Regions from separate parts of the Streptococcus sp. SC1 genome, predicted to be linked through region 1. Evidence: predicted binding sites of a transcription regulator. Region 1 holds the regulator's gene; the other holds the start of a gene.
What was found. Region 1 encodes NrdR, which represses ribonucleotide reductase genes. Its sites were predicted from a motif close to ACACNATATATNGTGT; they were not measured.

Region 1 (8,318 bases):
ATGAAGTCTTGGCCATTTTGTTGGCGATTAATAGTTTATCTACCCAGCTCAGCCGCGAGATTGAGTTTGATGATAAGGAAAAAGAATTGGAAAGCCTTCGTCACAAAATGCTTAGCGAATTAAGAGAAAAGTCAGCTAATACAGGGGAAAGATAGTGTTTGCGATTATTATTTTACTAATATTAGCTTGGAGCTTTTATATTGGCTACTCGCGTGGGATTGTTCTGCAGGGTTATTATGCTGCTATGACGATTGTATCCATGCTGGTGGCTGGAGCTCTATATCAGGACTTGGCTAAGTCTATCAGCTTGTGGGTGCCCTATGCTAGCGCTGTTAAAGGCAGCTCGACTTATTTCTTTGCAAGTTCTCAACTTTTCCATTTGGATAAGGTTTTTTATGCGGGGCTGGCTTATCTTCTTGTTTTTAGTCTTGTTTATATAGTAGGCCGCTTTTTGGGGATTTTTGTAAATTTAATTCCCTATCCGAATAAGTGGGATACCAAAGTTTTTAATATGGTCAGTGGGGCTATTGCGGTCTTCATCTCACTCTTTGTCATCGAGATGGGACTGACTATTTTAGCTACTGTGCCCATGTCCTTTATCCAAGAACGCTTAAATTCGAGTTTGCTGATTCGGTTTATTATCAATCACACGCCTGTAACTTCATCCATTTTACATGACCTTTGGGTCACAAAAATTATCGGATAATTAAGACTCAGTTGCCCTGTAGCTGAGTTTCTTTTTCAGTTTAAATCATATAGAAATAGAATGAACATGATGAATCATAAAATTTTAGAAACTTTGGAATTTGATAAAATTAAGGAACTTTTTTCTCCCTATCTGCTGACTGAGCTGGGAGGGTTGGAGTTGAAGCAGCTCCAGCCAAACAGTAAAAAAGAATCAATTGCTGCTGCTTTTTTGGAAATGTCCGATATGCGGCAGATTTTTGTGCAACATCCGCACTTTAGTTTGGGAGCCATTCAGGATATTAGGGGCTTAACCAAGCGCCTAGAGCTGGATAGTGACCTTAATATCGAGGAGTTTTTAGCCCTCAAGCGGATCTTGGCTGTGACGCATGAGCTGGTGTCCTTCTACGAGGACTTGGAAAATGTCCAATTGGAGCGTTTGGATCGCCTTTTTAACAATCTAGTAGAGTTTCCTAGTATTCAGGGGAGCCTGCAAGCTATCAATGATGGGGGCTTTCTCGAAAGTTTTGCTAGTGAAGAGTTGAGCCGTATTCGCCGGAAAATCCAAGAAAATGAAGTTCAGGTTCGAGATATTCTGCAAGAGATTCTCAAAACCAAGGGAGATATGCTAGCAGACCAAGTGGTGGCCAGTCGGAATGGCCGTAATGTACTACCTGTGAAAAATACCTACCGTAACCGTATTGCGGGTGTCGTTCACGATATTTCGGCCAGCGGAAGTACGGTTTACATTGAGCCGCGGGCGGTGGTCAATCTCAATGAAGAGATTGCCAGCAGTCGGGCGGACGAACGCTATGAAATTCAGAGGATTTTGCAAGCTATGTCGGATATGATACGGCCTCATGCGGCTGAAATTGCCAACAATGCTTGGATTATCGGCCATATAGATCTGGTGCGTGCCAAGGTCCGCTTCATGCAGGAGACGGGAGCGGTGGTGCCAGACCTGTCGGAAGAGCAGGACATCCAACTGCTCAGTGTCCGCCATCCACTGATTGAAAATGCAGTGGCTAATGACCTGCATTTTGGGCCTGATTTGACAGCGATTGTCATTACTGGGCCTAACACGGGTGGTAAGACCATCATGCTGAAGACCTTGGGCTTGGCTCAGATTATGGCTCAGTCAGGTCTGCCGATTCTGGCGGATAAGGGCAGTCGCGTCGGGATTTTCAGTCAGATTTTTGCAGACATTGGCGATGAGCAGTCGATTGAGCAGAGCCTGTCGACTTTCTCCAGTCACATGACTAATATCGTCTCTATTTTAGAGCAGGTTGATAGCGAGAGTCTGGTTCTGCTGGACGAGCTGGGAGCTGGGACTGACCCGCAAGAAGGAGCAGCTCTGGCGATTGCTATCTTAGAAGATTTGCGGCTAAGACAGATTAAAACCATGGCGACGACCCACTATCCTGAGCTCAAAGCCTATGGGATTGAGACGGATTGGGTGGAAAATGCCAGCATGGAATTTGATACAGATAGTTTGCGGCCGACCTATCGCTTTATGCAGGGAGTACCTGGCCGCTCCAATGCCTTTGAAATTGCTCGGCGTTTGGGCTTGTCGGAAGTTATCGTTGGCCACGCCCAAGAGCAGACCGATACAGACAGTGATGTCAATCGGATCATTGAGCGCCTGGAAGAGCAGACGTTGGAAAGCCGCAAGCGCTTGGATAATATCCGCGAAGTAGAGCAGGAAAATCTTAAATTTAACCGAGCCCTCAAAAAACTTTACAATGAGTTTAACCGAGAAAAGGAAACCGAGCTCAATAAGGCACGCTTGGAAGCCCAGGAAATCGTGGATATGGCGTTAGCGGAAAGCGAGAGCATTCTCAAAAATCTCCATGATAAATCTAGTCTCAAACCGCATGAGATTATCGAAGCTAAGGCTCAGCTTAAAAAGTTGGCACCAGAAACGGTTGATTTATCAAAGAATAAAGTGCTGCAGCAGGCTAAGAAAAATCGGGCGCCCAAGGTGGGAGATGATATCCTGGTCACCAGCTATGGTCAGCGGGGAACTTTGGTCAAGCATCTCAAAGACGGGCGCTGGGAGGCCCAGGTCGGTCTTATCAAGATGACTCTAGAAGAGCAGGAATTTAATCTTCTCAAGACTGAAAAGGAGCAGCAACCTAAGCGCAAGCAGGTCAATGTGGTCAAGCGAACCAATACCAATGGTCCAAGAGCCAGACTAGATCTGCGTGGCAAACGCTACGAAGAGGCCATGGAAGAACTCGATGCCTTTATCGATCAGGCCCTCCTCAATAACATGGCTCAGGTGGATATTATCCACGGTATCGGGACCGGGGTCATCCGTGAAGGAGTAACCAAATATCTCCGCCGTAACAAGCAGGTCAAGTCCTTCGGCTATGCTCCGCAAAATGCCGGCGGCAGTGGTGCGACAATTGTAATCTTTAAGTAGGGAAGAATCGAGTACTCCGTAGCAAATATTTTCTTTTCCTCTGGGTTTGGTGTACAATATTATCAAAAGTAAGCTATTCAAAGGAGAAGATTTATGGTAGCAGCAGTTACAGATGCAACATTCGCTGAAGAGACAAAAGACGGACTGGTTCTGATTGATTTTTGGGCAACTTGGTGTGGTCCATGCCGCATGCAGGCTCCTATCTTGGAGCAGTTGGCAGAGGAAGTTCATGAAGATGAACTGAAAATCCTTAAAATGGATGTGGATGAAAATCCTAATACTGCCCGTGAATTCGGCATTATGTCCATTCCAACTCTTCTGTTCAAGAAAGACGGTCAAGTCGTTAAGCAAGTAGCTGGTGTTCATACGAAGGAGCAACTGAAGGCTATTTTGGCAGAATTAAGTTAAGAAAGAAGCCTTAGGCTTCTTTTTGTGTTGAAAAACGTTTACATGTTTAAATTTTGTTATAAAACATTGACAAAAACCGAATATTATTTTAAAATAATAGAAAATTTAGAATAAACACCGAATGAAGTTTTTCAGAAATAAGTGTTTGAGCCTTATGACTGTGAAATGGACGGAACTCTGGAGAGACCATGATTGGCACCGAAGGGGCAAGGCAGGCAACTGCTCAAACTCTCAGGTAAAAGGACAGAGCAAGGGAAGGACAAGAAACGGTCGTTCTCAGGCATCCAGAGTACATGTTTACACATGTACTTTTCTTTTTCTCGGTGTGGAAAAGGAGCAGAAGACTTATGTTGAAATTGCTGAATCAAATTGATTCTCTGGTCTGGGGGCCTCCCCTCTTGATTTTATTAGTTGGAACAGGGCTTTATCTGACACTTCGTCTGAGGTTGCTACAGATTTCGCGCCTTTCTCGCGCCTTTCGCTTAATTTTTGTTTCCGGTGAGGATCATCATGGAGACGTGTCTAGCTTTGCAGCTCTTTGTACAGCATTGGCAGCCACGGTTGGCACGGGGAATATTATCGGTGTAGCGACTGCCATAAAAGTTGGTGGACCGGGCGCCTTATTTTGGATGTGGCTAGCTGCTTTCTTTGGGATGGCAACCAAGTATGCCGAAGGTTTATTAGCAATCAAGTATCGTTCTAAGGATGCTCACGGAGCCGTTGCTGGTGGTCCCATGCATTATATTCTTTTGGGAATGGGAGAAAAATGGCGTCCGCTGGCTATCTTCTTTGCTGTAGCAGGTGTCTTGGTGGCTCTTTTAGGGATTGGAACCTTTACGCAGGTGAATTCCATTACAGAAGCTATGCAGAATACGATTCAGTTGCCTCCAGCTGTGACTGCCTCTATCTTGGCTATTTTGGTGGCTCTAGTTATTTTTAGCGGTATCCAGTCGATTGCTCGAGTGTCGACCAAGATTGTGCCCTTTATGGCAGCTATTTATATCTTGGGGACTGTGACTGTCTTAGCAGTCAATCTAGATCGTCTGCTGCCAACTCTTCAGCTAGTCTTTAGTTCTGCCTTTAGTCAGACGGCTGCTGTTGGTGGTTTTGCTGGTGCAACCATCCAGATGGCGATTCAAAATGGGGTCGCACGCGGGGTATTCTCCAATGAATCTGGTCTAGGATCAGCACCTATTGCTGCGGCGGCAGCCAAGACCAAGGAGCCTGTTGAGCAAGGCTTGATTTCGATGACGGGAACCTTTATTGATACTCTGATTATTTGTAGTCTGACAGGTTTAACAATTTTAATCACAGGAGTTTGGGATAGCAATCTCAATGGTGTGTCCTTGACTCAGGCAGCCTTTGCGACTGTCTTTGCTAATTTTGGTCCAATCCTTCTATCCGTTTTTCTAGTTCTGTTTGCTTTTACCACGATTTTAGGCTGGAACTATTACGGTGAGCGTTGCTTTGAGTTCCTGTTTGGTGTTAAATATATTCGCTTGTACCGAATCATCTTTGTCGTTATGGTGCTCTTAGGAGGCTTTATTGAGCTTGAAGCAGTTTGGGTCATTGCCGATATTGTCAATGCCTTGATGGCCTTGCCAAATCTGATTGCTCTTTTGGCCTTATCTCCTGTTATTATTGCTGAGACCAAAAAGTATTTTGACAAGAAGGGCTGAGTTTCCATTTGCTGGATTTTTGAAAGAAGATTTTCTTGCTAAAGCTGCTTTGTCAGCTTTAGTTTTTTTATGGGCGAGAAATCTCTCGTCTTTTGTTATTGCCCAAAACATGGTATAATGAAGTATTAAGATTCTAGGAGGAAATGACATGCGTTGTCCCAAATGTGGTGGAAGCAAATCAAGTGTGGTTGACAGCCGGCAGGCAGAAGATGGAAATACAATCCGTCGCCGCCGTGAATGCGAGGAATGCCAGCACCGTTTTACAACTTATGAGCGCGTGGAAGAAAGAACCCTAGTCGTTGTCAAAAAAGATGGAACGCGTGAGCAGTTTTCTCGGGATAAGATTTTTAACGGAATCATCCGTTCCGCTCAGAAGCGTCCGGTATCAAGTGACGAGATCGAAGAATTGGTCAATCGGATTGAGCAAAAACTTCGCAGTCAGAGTGAAAATGAAATTGCCAGCGAATATATTGGCTCTCTGGTCATGGATGAGCTGGCCGAGCTGGATGAAATCACCTACGTTCGTTTTGCCAGTGTTTATCGGAGTTTTAAGGATGTTGGCGAGCTGGAAAGCCTTTTGAAGCAGATTACCAAGGGTTCTAAGAAGAAAAAGGAAAAATAATGGCTTATGAAACCAAATGATCATTTTTCTTTCTTGTCTAATAACCAGGTCAGTCAAGATATGAGCGGGCTGACCCGTTATTATCTACCTATTGTGGGCAAGGATGCAGTGGCGCTTTATCTTTATCTGGTTTCTTTTTGGGATAATGGAGCTCAGCAGCGACTTTTCAGCCATATTTTAAATCATCTTGATTTTGGTATGGAAGTGTTGGAGAGAAGCTTGGAACGTCTATCAGCTATTGGCTTGCTAGAGCTTTACCAGACGGAGACGGGATTTTTCATCCGACTCTATCCAACCTTGTCCGCTGAGGACTTCTTTGCTCATCATGTGTACAGTAGTCTTTTGGAGAAAAAGATTGGTCAGGCGGCGGTAGATAAGCTACGACCGGAAAATCCAGCTGGGCAAAAAATCAGTCCTTCTTTTAGCCAAATTTATGGCATGGAAGAGGTCAGTCTGACGAGAACCAGTCGCCAGAATGATTTTGATTTGACGCATTTTAAACAGAGAATGGCCCAGGATGGCTTGCGTTTTGCAGATGAAAAAGCAGACCTCTTGGACTTGTTTGCTATTGCGGAGCAGAAGAAATGGACTTGGTACGAGACTTATGTCTTAGCGCGTGAAACGGCTGTGTCACATGTGATTTCGACGAAACGGATGCAGCAAAAGATTCAGCAGAAACCAGTTTCGGGAGATTTTTCTCAGCAAGAGCAATCCATTATTCGTGAGGCTAAAAGCAAGCAGCCACTACTCTTTTTGGCCGAAATCAAGAAAACCCGTCAGGCGGCCATTACGCGTAGTGAACGGAAGCTGATTCAGGATTTGGCAGAGATGGGACTGTTGGATGAAGTTATCAATATCATCCTGCTATTGACTTTTAATAAGGTGGATTCGGCCAATCTCAATGAGAAGTATGCCCTCAAGGTGGCCAATGACTTTTCTTATCAAAAGGTGACCTCGGCTGAAGAGGCGGTCCTAAAAATCCGCGAGCGCAACCAGCAGACGAATAATCGTCCTGCGCAAGTCAGCCCAGCTTCTGCTAAAAGCAATGTGCCGAATTGGAGTAATCCTGATTATAAAGATGATACTACTCCTGAGCAACAAGCAAAATTAGAAGAGAAAAGACGCAAGCTTTTAGAAAAAATTAGAAAGGGTTCGGGTGGCGATTAAATGGAGAAAATAGGACAGGCAATGCCTCATATGAATAAGGTGAAGCAGTTTGATTATCAGGAGCTGGTCAAGCAGATTATGGCCGATCCAGATGTGGCAGCCTTTATCCAGCAGGAAAAGCTGACCCAAGCTGAGATTCAGCGGAGCATTTCTAAGTTCAATCAATACATTACCGAACGAGATCGCTTCCTGCTAGAAGATCAGAATTATATTGCCAAGGGTTATAAGCCAATCTTGGTGAAAAATGAAGGCTATGCGGATGTTGCCTATGAGGAAACGCCTGAGTTGATTGAGCAGGAAAAGTTGAAAAATATTAAAGATCGGATCAATCTAATTAACCTACCTTCTAGTCTTAAAGATGCGAGTTTCGGTCAAATTGACTTAAAAAAGAATCGTGATGAAATTTTTGAACGATTGGCTAATTTTGTGGCTGATTATCCTAATTATCAAAAGGCTGTTTATCTCTATGGAGATTTTGGTATTGGGAAAAGTTATTTGATGGCTGCTTTAGCTCATGAATTGTCAGTAGAGCGAGGTGCTTCAACTACTCTAGTTCACTATCCGAGCTTTGTTTTAGATGTTAAAAATGCTATCAGTTCTGGCTTGGTCAAGGACAAGATTGACCAGGTCAAGACAGCTCAAGTGCTGATTTTGGACGATATCGGTGCAGAGCAGTCTAGCCCCTGGATGCGGGATGAGATTTTACAAGTTATCCTCCAGCACCGTATGCAGGAAAATCTGCCAACTTTCTTCACTTCTAACTTTAGTTTTGCAGATTTGGAGCGTCACTTTGCCAACTCTAAGAATGGCGATGAGACTTGGCAGGCTAAGCGGGTTATGGAGCGGATTAAGTTTTTAGCTCAAGAAGTACACCTAGAAGGAGAGAATCGCCGATGAATGAAACAATTAACTTGATGAAAGCTCATACGTCTGTTCGTCGCTTTACGGAGGAGCAGATCTCAGATGAAGAACTACGCGCTATTATCGATGCTGGGCGTGCTGCTTCCAGCTGGAAAAACTTCCAGTCTTACTCTATCATCGTGGTGCGCAGCCAGGAGAAAAAAGAGGCTCTTTTTGACTTAGTTCCTCAGAAAGCAATTCTTCAGGCATCAGCCTTTTTGCTCTTTGTAGGAGACCTCAATCGAGCTGAAAAGGGAGCTGCCCTACATACAGAAGATTTCCACCCTGAGGGAACTGAAAATATTCTCATTAGCTCGGTGGATGCTGCTTTGGCAGGGCAAAATACCCTCTTAGCAGCTGAAAGTCTGGGTTATGGCGGCGTTATTATTGGTTTAGTTCGCTATGAAGCTTCAAAAATTGCCCAGCTCTTTAA
Region 2 (8,318 bases), on a different contig from region 1:
CATCCTTGTTTGGCTGCCAAGGACCACTATCGTAGTCTAGGTAGAGCATGTTGCTAACTGCATCCACACGAACCCCATCTAGATGGTAGAAATCAATCCAGAATTTGATACTAGAAATCAAGAAAGATTGCACTTCATTTTTTCCTAGGTCAAAATTCAAGGCGCCCCAGCCATAGTTGTGAGCTCGGTCATGATCCTGGTACTCAAAGGTTGGTGTTCCATCATAGTAGGCCAAGGCATCGTCATTGATGGTAAAGTGACCCGGAACCCAGTCCACAATGACACCAATATTATTCAAGTGACATTCTTCGACAAAGTCTTGAAATTCCTCTGGCGTTCCATAAGTATGTTCAAAGGCAAAGTAACCCATAAGCTGGTAGCCCCAGCTGAGTCCCAAAGGATGGGCCATGAGCGGCATGAACTCAACGTGCGTGTAGTTCATTTCTACCAGATAAGGAATCAACTCCTCCTTAAGCTGAGCCATAGAATATGGACTGCCGTCAGGATTTCGTTTCCAAGAGCCAGCGTGTACTTCATAGATATTGACCGGTCTTGAGAAAAAGCCCCAACGCTTTCTCCGAGCCAGCCAAAGTCCATCTTGCCACTTCTTCTCTGGAATAGTCCGAACAATAGCTCCTGTCCCTGGGCGCTCTTCTAAATAAATAGCCAGCGGATCAATTTTCAAGATTTCCTGACCACTACTGCGTTTGATATTGTACTTGTAAATATCTCCTTCCTTAGGCAAATCCGTGAAGACTTCCCATACACCGCCTTCATTGCGAGTCATAGGAATCTGCTCTCCATACCAATTGGTGAAATCTCCAATCAGATGCACATTCTGCGCATTGGGAGCCCAGACTCTAAAGGTGTAGCCAGCCTTGCCATCCACCACATCCTGATGCACTCCCAAATAATGCTGCAAATGAAAGTTTTCACCTGTTGTAAAGGTTCTTAATGCTTCTTTTTTGTCCATTTAGTCACCTTTCTATTTGTAAACGTTTTCTATGTTTCTATTTTACTCCATTTTCTTATATTTTTCAAGTAAATTTCCAAAAACTATCTCAAAAATTTCAAAAGCCCAATTTCTTCAAAAGAATGAATTGCTATATCAATAGATCGTTGAAGAAGATCTCATGAGATACTGATTCTAAAGGCTTTTACCTGAATCATTTGATATAAAAATCAATCGGATTAGAGATAAAATAGCTGATAATTGTATAGACCAATATGTAAATTTACATTTTAAAATGATAAGTAATCAAAAATATAAACGCTTGCTTATTTTTATATTGTTCGAACACTTGTTAGATTTACAAGTTCATCAAGGTGAGAAAAAAGGCCGCACAAAGCCGCCTTTCTCATTATTTCACATCAAACACGATGGATTTTACTTGTGTCATCGCTTCGATACTGTAACGAATCCCTTGCACTCCGGCTCCAGACCCCTTAACACCAAGGAATGGGAAGTTATCTGGACCACGTTGGGTCTTATTATTGATGTGTACAGTACCCACTTCCAGTTTTTCAGCAATTTCAAATGCTTTCGGAAAATCATTTGTAAAGACTGAAGATTGCAGACCAAATTCTGACTGGTTACAGATCTGAATAGCCTCTTCAACGGAAGTCACACGAATAATCGGAAGAACAGGACCAAATGGCTCTTCCCAAGCTAATTTCATATCCAGTGTCACATGATCAAACAAGGCAGGCCAGATGAGATTTGCTTCACGTTTGATTTCTGTCAAGGCTGACGCTCCCTTTTCTTGAGCATCTTCAATCAAGCCCCAGATGAAATCTGCTGATGCATGATCAATGACTGGTGTGATATCCGCATTATCAAAGGGATCACCAACCGTCAGTTTCTCTACCTCTGCCTTAATCAGCGCCGCTAATTTATCTGCTACGCTCTCCATGACAATGACACGTTTAATAGCCGTACAGCGCTGACCGGAATAACTGTATGCCCCGCCAACAATCTGCTTAGCTGCATGCTCCAAGTCAGCATCTTCCAGCACAACTGCAGCATCCTTACCACCCAATTCTAACATAATTGGACGCATACCAGCCAACTTACCGATGCGCTCACCGATTGGAGTGGAGCCAGTAAAGTTAATGTAGTTTACTTCCTTATGCTCAATAATGTAGTCCCCAATTTCTGAACCATGGCCTGTGATGGTATTGAAAACACCAGCAGGCAGACCAGCCTCAGCAAAAGCCTGAGCCAAGAGCAGACCAGAAATCGAACCTTGAGTAGGTGGCTTAAACATCACAACATTTCCGCCGATAAGGGCAGGAGCAATCTTAGAACCAGACAGATTGACTGGGTAATTAAATGGCGCAATAGCCAAGACAACTCCTACAGGCTCACGACGAACCATAGCCAATTTTTTCTTGCTGGCAGCTTCAAAGCCGCCACCTTCCATAACTTGACCGTGAATACGGATGCCCTCTTCAGCCGCATAACGAATCAAGTCTGCTGTCCGGACTACCTCTCCGACTGCCGCTTTGATACCCTTGGCAACTTCTTTTGCCAAAATTTCGCCAATCTTCTCTTGATCACGCTCCAAAATATCCGCGGCCTTATGCAGATAAGCTGCACGTTCGACTGCTGAAAGAGCGCGCCAAGCTGGCAAAGCAGCACGAGCGCTCGCCATCGCATAATCAACCTCTGCCTGACTCATGGCAGGCACAGTTCCTAAAATCTCATTATTGATAGGAGATGAGATGGTGATTTCATTTTCAGAAGCTCTCCACTCTCCATTTATATAGTTCTTATATTGTGTCACTTGTACCCTCCATAATGTTATTAAGTATCATTTTATCAAATTTTCTGAAAATTTCAACTAAATTTTATATATTTAAAGAAATTTTTCACAAATTTCATGAATCATCTTCTTTTGCTCATATGAACTCTCTATATTTCTCGATTTTTTATCAATTCTCACTTTCTACACTAGGTCCACTATGACGTTGAAGAAAACTAAAAAAGACCAGGAAAATTTTCCTGATCTTAATTTTCAGATTAATCGAAGTCAAGATATTCTTTTTCAAGTTCAAGAACTTCTTCCATCGTTGCACATTCAGTCAATGCGCGCTGTGCAAGTTCTTCCATCTTCTTCGTATCCAATTTCTTCATAAGGCTACGAGTCCGAAGGACAGAAGTGGCACTCATAGAGAATTCATCCAAGCCCATTCCGACAAGAAGCGGCACAGCTGTTTGGTCACCGGCCATTTCTCCACACATACCTGCCCACTTGCCTTCAGCGTGAGCTGCCTTGATAACGTTATTGATCAAGCGAAGGATTGATGGGTTGTATGGTTGGTAGAGGTATGAAACTTGTTCGTTCATGCGGTCAGCAGCCATTGTGTATTGGATCAAGTCGTTAGTACCGATAGAGAAGAAGTCAACTTCTTTGGCGAATTGATCCGCCAACATTGCTGCTGCTGGAATTTCAATCATGATACCCACTTGGATATTATCCGCTACAGCAACGCCTTCAGCTTGCAATTTCGCTTTTTCTTCTTCATAAACTGCTTTAGCCTTGCGGAATTCTGTCAAGAGAGCAACCATCGGGAACATGATACGCAATTGTCCATGGACAGAAGCACGCAAGAGAGCGCGGATTTGTGTACGGAACATAGCGTCACCAGTTTCAGAGATAGAGATACGCAATGCACGGAATCCAAGGAATGGGTTCATTTCATGCGGCATATCGAAGTAAGGAAGCTCCTTATCTCCACCGATGTCCATCGTACGGACAACCACTGGTTTTCCATTCATGCCTTCCAAGACAGCCTTGTAAGCTTCGTATTGCTCATCTTCTGTTGGGAAGTCTTGTGAATCCATGTAAAGGAATTCTGTACGGTAAAGACCTACGGCTTCAGCACCATTTGCATTGACACCTTCAACGTCTTTTGGTGTACCGATATTAGCAGCGAGTTCAAAGTGTTTGCCATCAGCAGTCACTGTTTGGGCATCTTTCAAGAGAGCCCATTCAGCCTTTTGCTTCGCATAAGCTTCACCAGCTGCCTTGAATGCTGCTGCCTGCTCTTCAGTTGGGTTAATGATAACTTCACCAGTGATACCATTTACTGCAATGATATCGCCGTCTTTAACAAGGTCAGTGATATTATTGGTTCCCAATACGGCTGCGATTTCAAGCGTACGCGCCATAATCGCAGAGTGGCTTGTTCGTCCACCGATATTGGTTACAAACGCTTTAACAAATTTCTTGTCTAATTGAGCTGTATCAGAAGGAGTCAAGTCATGTGCAATCACAACTGATTCTTCATTGATAGAAGCTGGATTTGGTAATTTCTTGCTCAAAAGGTTTGCCAAAACACGCTTCGTTACATCACGAATGTCTGCCGCACGTTCTTGCATGTATGGATTGTCTTCCATACCTTCAAAAATAGCGATAAACATGTCTGTAACTTCTTTCAGACCAGCTTCCGCATTTACTTTCTTAGTACGGATCGTTTCTTTAATTTGACCAACCATTTCAGGGTCAGCGAGTACCATTAAGTGAGCGTCAAATACTTGAGCCGCTTCCTCACCAAGGCTATCTACTGCTTTCTCACGGATAACAGAAAGCTCGTTCTGTGAAGCTTCAAGAGCTGCATCCAAACGAGCCTCTTCTGCATTCGTATTATCGACTGAAACAGTCTCAAATGACAAATCCGGTTGAACTAATAGATATGCCTTAGCAACAGCAACACCATCAGATGCTGCAATTCCTTTTAGCATTTCTGTCATTTTCTTATGCCAATCCTTCTTTTTCCATTGTTTCTGAGATAGCAGCGATAGCATCATCCGCGTCTGCACCTTCAGCTGAGATTGTAACGTCAGCACCTTGGCCAACACCAAGACTCATAACACCCATGATTGATTTAAGGTTTACTGATTTACCTTTGTACTCAAGAGTGATATCTGAAGCAAATTTGCTAGCTGTTTGTACCAACAATGTTGCTGGACGCGCGTGAATACCTGTTTCTGCCACAATGTGGAAATCTTTAGAAGCCATAGTTAGACTCTCCTTTAAAATAATTCTTTTTGAGTTAAAGTGATAACCCTTACAAGTTGATATTATATCACTTTTTGAAATCTTTTTCAAGAATTTTATAGCACGCTTACAAAATATTTCGTTAGAGTTTGAAAATGAATTCTGTTTTAATTATAGTAGATTCAATCATCAACTCCCTCTCTTTCCGAAATCGTTTCAAGGCTTTCTTCCTTATAATGAATTCTTCTTGGTCTAGCTTCGCTTAAAGTACAGTAAGCGCTGTTACTTCTTGTGGTTATTTCTCTTTGTTTCGATGTTTTATACACTATATATTGTATCTCTATAGTTGCTATAAGAAAATATCATACAATATTTAGTTCAAAACTGTTGACATCGAATTCGCTTTTAGATATACTAGTTTCAGATTTAAATTTAAGAAAATGAAAGTATAGAGGAATCATCTAATGGTAACTATTTACTCTAAAAACGATTGTGTTCAATGCAAGATGACCAAACGTTTTCTTGATACCAACAATGTGGAATATCGCGAAATCAACCTTGATGAGCAACCAGAATACATCGACCATGTTAAAAGCCTCGGTTTCAATGCAGCGCCTGTTATTCAAACGCCAACTGAAGCATTCTCTGGTTTCCAGCCTGGTAAACTTAAAAAATTATCATAATCTCACCAGTATTTAGAGCTTTGTTGCCGCTCCTATCATTCGTAGGAGCCGTTTATTTTGTACAAGCAAAAGACATTTTAGAAAAAGGAAAATTATGGGACTCAAACACTTAGAAGATGTGACTTACTTCCGTCTAAATAACGAAATTAACCGTCCAGTCAATGGGCAAATCATGCTTCACAAAGACAAAGAAGCCTTGGAAGCCTTCTTTAAAGAAAATGTTGAACCAAACACGATGAAGTTTGCTTCTATTACTGAAAAAATTCAATACTTAATCGAAGAGAACTACTTGGAAAAAGAATTTATCCAACTCTATTCTCCTGAATATATTGAAGAGTTGTCTGCTTTTATCCGTGCTCAAGATTTCAAGTTCAAATCTTTCATGGCTGCCTATAAATTCTACAACCAGTATGCACTGAAGACAAATGATGGTGAATACTATCTGGAAAGCATGGAAGATCGAGTGCTCTTTAATGCCCTCTACTTTGCCAACGGAGATGAAGCCATTGCCAAGGATATCGCAAATGAAATCATCCACCAGCGCTATCAACCGGCTACACCAAGCTTCCTCAACGCTGGTCGAGCTCGTCGTGGTGAATTGGTTTCCTGCTTCCTCATCCAAGTAACAGATGATATGAACTCAATCGGCCGCTCCATTAACTCTGCCCTGCAATTGTCTCGTATCGGAGGTGGGGTCGGTATTTCTCTCAGCAATCTGCGGGAGGCTGGAGCACCTATCAAGGGCTATGAGGGAGCAGCGTCTGGCGTTGTACCTGTTATGAAGCTCTTCGAAGACAGCTTCTCTTACTCTAACCAGCTGGGCCAACGTCAGGGAGCTGGGGTTGTTTACCTCAATGTCTTCCACCCAGATATCATCGCCTTCCTTTCTACCAAGAAAGAAAATGCCGACGAAAAAGTTCGGGTTAAAACCCTCTCGCTCGGGGTCGTGATTCCAGATAAATTCTACGAATTGGCGCGTAAAAATGAAGATATGTACCTCTTCAGCCCCTATTCAATTGAACGTGAATACGGCGTACCATTTGCCTATATCGACATCACTGAAAAATACGATGAGTTGGTCGCTAACCCTAAGATTACCAAAACTAAAATCAAAGCCCGTGATTTGGAGACAGAAATCTCTAAACTCCAGCAAGAGTCTGGCTATCCGTATGTCGTGAATATCGATACTGCCAACCGTTCCAATCCAATCGACGGCAAAATCATCATGAGTAACCTTTGCTCTGAAATCCTGCAAGTGCAAGAGCCTAGCCTCTTGAATGATGCGCAAGAGTATCTCCGCTTGGGAACAGATGTGTCATGTAACTTGGGATCTACCAACGTTGTCAACATGATGACTTCGCCTGACTTCGGAAAATCCATCCGGACTATGACACGCGCTTTGACCTTTGTCACTGACAGCTCGCACATCACAGCTGTCCCTTCTATCGACAATGGTAACAGTCTGGCGCATACCTTTGGTCTGGGAGCTATGGGACTGCACAGCTATTTGGCGCAACAACTGATTGATTATGGATCTGCGGAAGCTGTCGAGTTCACCAGCATCTACTTTATGCTCATGAACTACTGGACTTTAGTTGAGTCTAATAATATCGCTCGCGAGCGCGGTGTGACCTTCCATAACTTTGAAAAATCTGACTATGCCAACGGCACTTACTTTGACAAATACCTGACGGGTGAATTTGTACCTAAGTCTGACCGTGTGAAGGAACTTTTCAAAGATATCTTTATCCCAACCGCTGCTGACTGGGCAGAACTTCGTGACAAGGTAAAAGCGGACGGTCTCTATCACCAAAACCGCCTAGCTGTTGCACCAAATGGCTCTATCAGCTACATCAACGATGTTTCTGCTTCAATCCATCCAATCACTCAGCGGATCGAAGAACGTCAGGAAAAGAAAATCGGTAAGATTTACTATCCTGCGGCAGGTTTGTCAACTGAGACCATTCCTTACTACACCAGCGCCTATGACATGGACATGCGCAAGGTGATCGATGTCTATGCAGCCGCAACTGAGCACGTGGATCAAGGACTTTCACTCACACTCTTTATGCGCAGCGATATTCCTAAGGGCCTCTACGAGTGGAAAAAAGAAAGCAAGCAAACAACCCGTGACCTTTCTATCCTGCGTAACTATGCCTTCAACAAGGGAATCAAGTCCATCTACTACGTCCGCACCTTTACTGACGATGGCGGCGAAGTAGGAGCTAACCAATGTGAAAGCTGTGTGATCTAGTAAGTAACAATTTACAATTACACCATTTAAATTCAACAAAATAAAAAAACACCTATCGCAATGTCGCCAAGGAAATCATTCCATCGGCGACATAAGCAAGTATTAGAAGTTTAAAGCGAGATTATCATGGAAACATACTATAAAGCCATAAACTGGAATGCTATCGAAGATGTCATTGACAAATCAACTTGGGAAAAGCTGACGGAGCAATTCTGGCTCGATACGCGTATCCCCTTGTCAAATGACCTAGACGACTGGAGAAAACTATCAAACAAAGAAAAAGACTTGGTCGGCAAGGTCTTCGGAGGATTGACATTGCTGGATACCCTCCAATCTGAATCTGGTGTAGATGCCCTACGCAAGGACGTCCGTACTGCC

Region 2: a site for NrdR is predicted at 5,326-5,341, ahead of nrdH (glutaredoxin-like protein NrdH). Genes of this name have one in related genera too.

Annotation. Positions count from the first base shown of each region.
Region 1 is NZ_JAQCMU010000008.1:4,203-12,520, forward strand. It holds gene PAN94_RS09520 (hypothetical protein) at 1-155, shown strand, start outside; gene PAN94_RS09525 (CvpA family protein) at 155-706, shown strand; gene PAN94_RS09530 (endonuclease MutS2) at 776-3,109, shown strand; gene trxA (thioredoxin) at 3,203-3,517, shown strand; glycine riboswitch at 3,685-3,774, shown strand; gene PAN94_RS09540 (alanine/glycine:cation symporter family protein) at 3,865-5,196, shown strand; gene nrdR (transcriptional regulator NrdR) at 5,345-5,818, shown strand; gene PAN94_RS09550 (replication initiation and membrane attachment family protein) at 5,825-6,985, shown strand; gene dnaI (primosomal protein DnaI) at 6,986-7,882, shown strand; gene PAN94_RS09560 (NADPH-dependent oxidoreductase) at 7,879-8,318, shown strand, end outside.
Region 2 is NZ_JAQCMU010000003.1:26,103-34,420, reverse strand. It holds gene glgB (1,4-alpha-glucan branching protein GlgB) at 1-973, opposite strand, end outside; gene PAN94_RS05440 (NADP-dependent glyceraldehyde-3-phosphate dehydrogenase) at 1,362-2,786, opposite strand; gene ptsP (phosphoenolpyruvate--protein phosphotransferase) at 3,023-4,756, opposite strand; gene PAN94_RS05430 (phosphocarrier protein HPr) at 4,761-5,024, opposite strand; gene nrdH (glutaredoxin-like protein NrdH) at 5,468-5,686, shown strand; gene nrdE (class 1b ribonucleoside-diphosphate reductase subunit alpha) at 5,781-7,940, shown strand; gene nrdF (class 1b ribonucleoside-diphosphate reductase subunit beta) at 8,067-8,318, shown strand, end outside.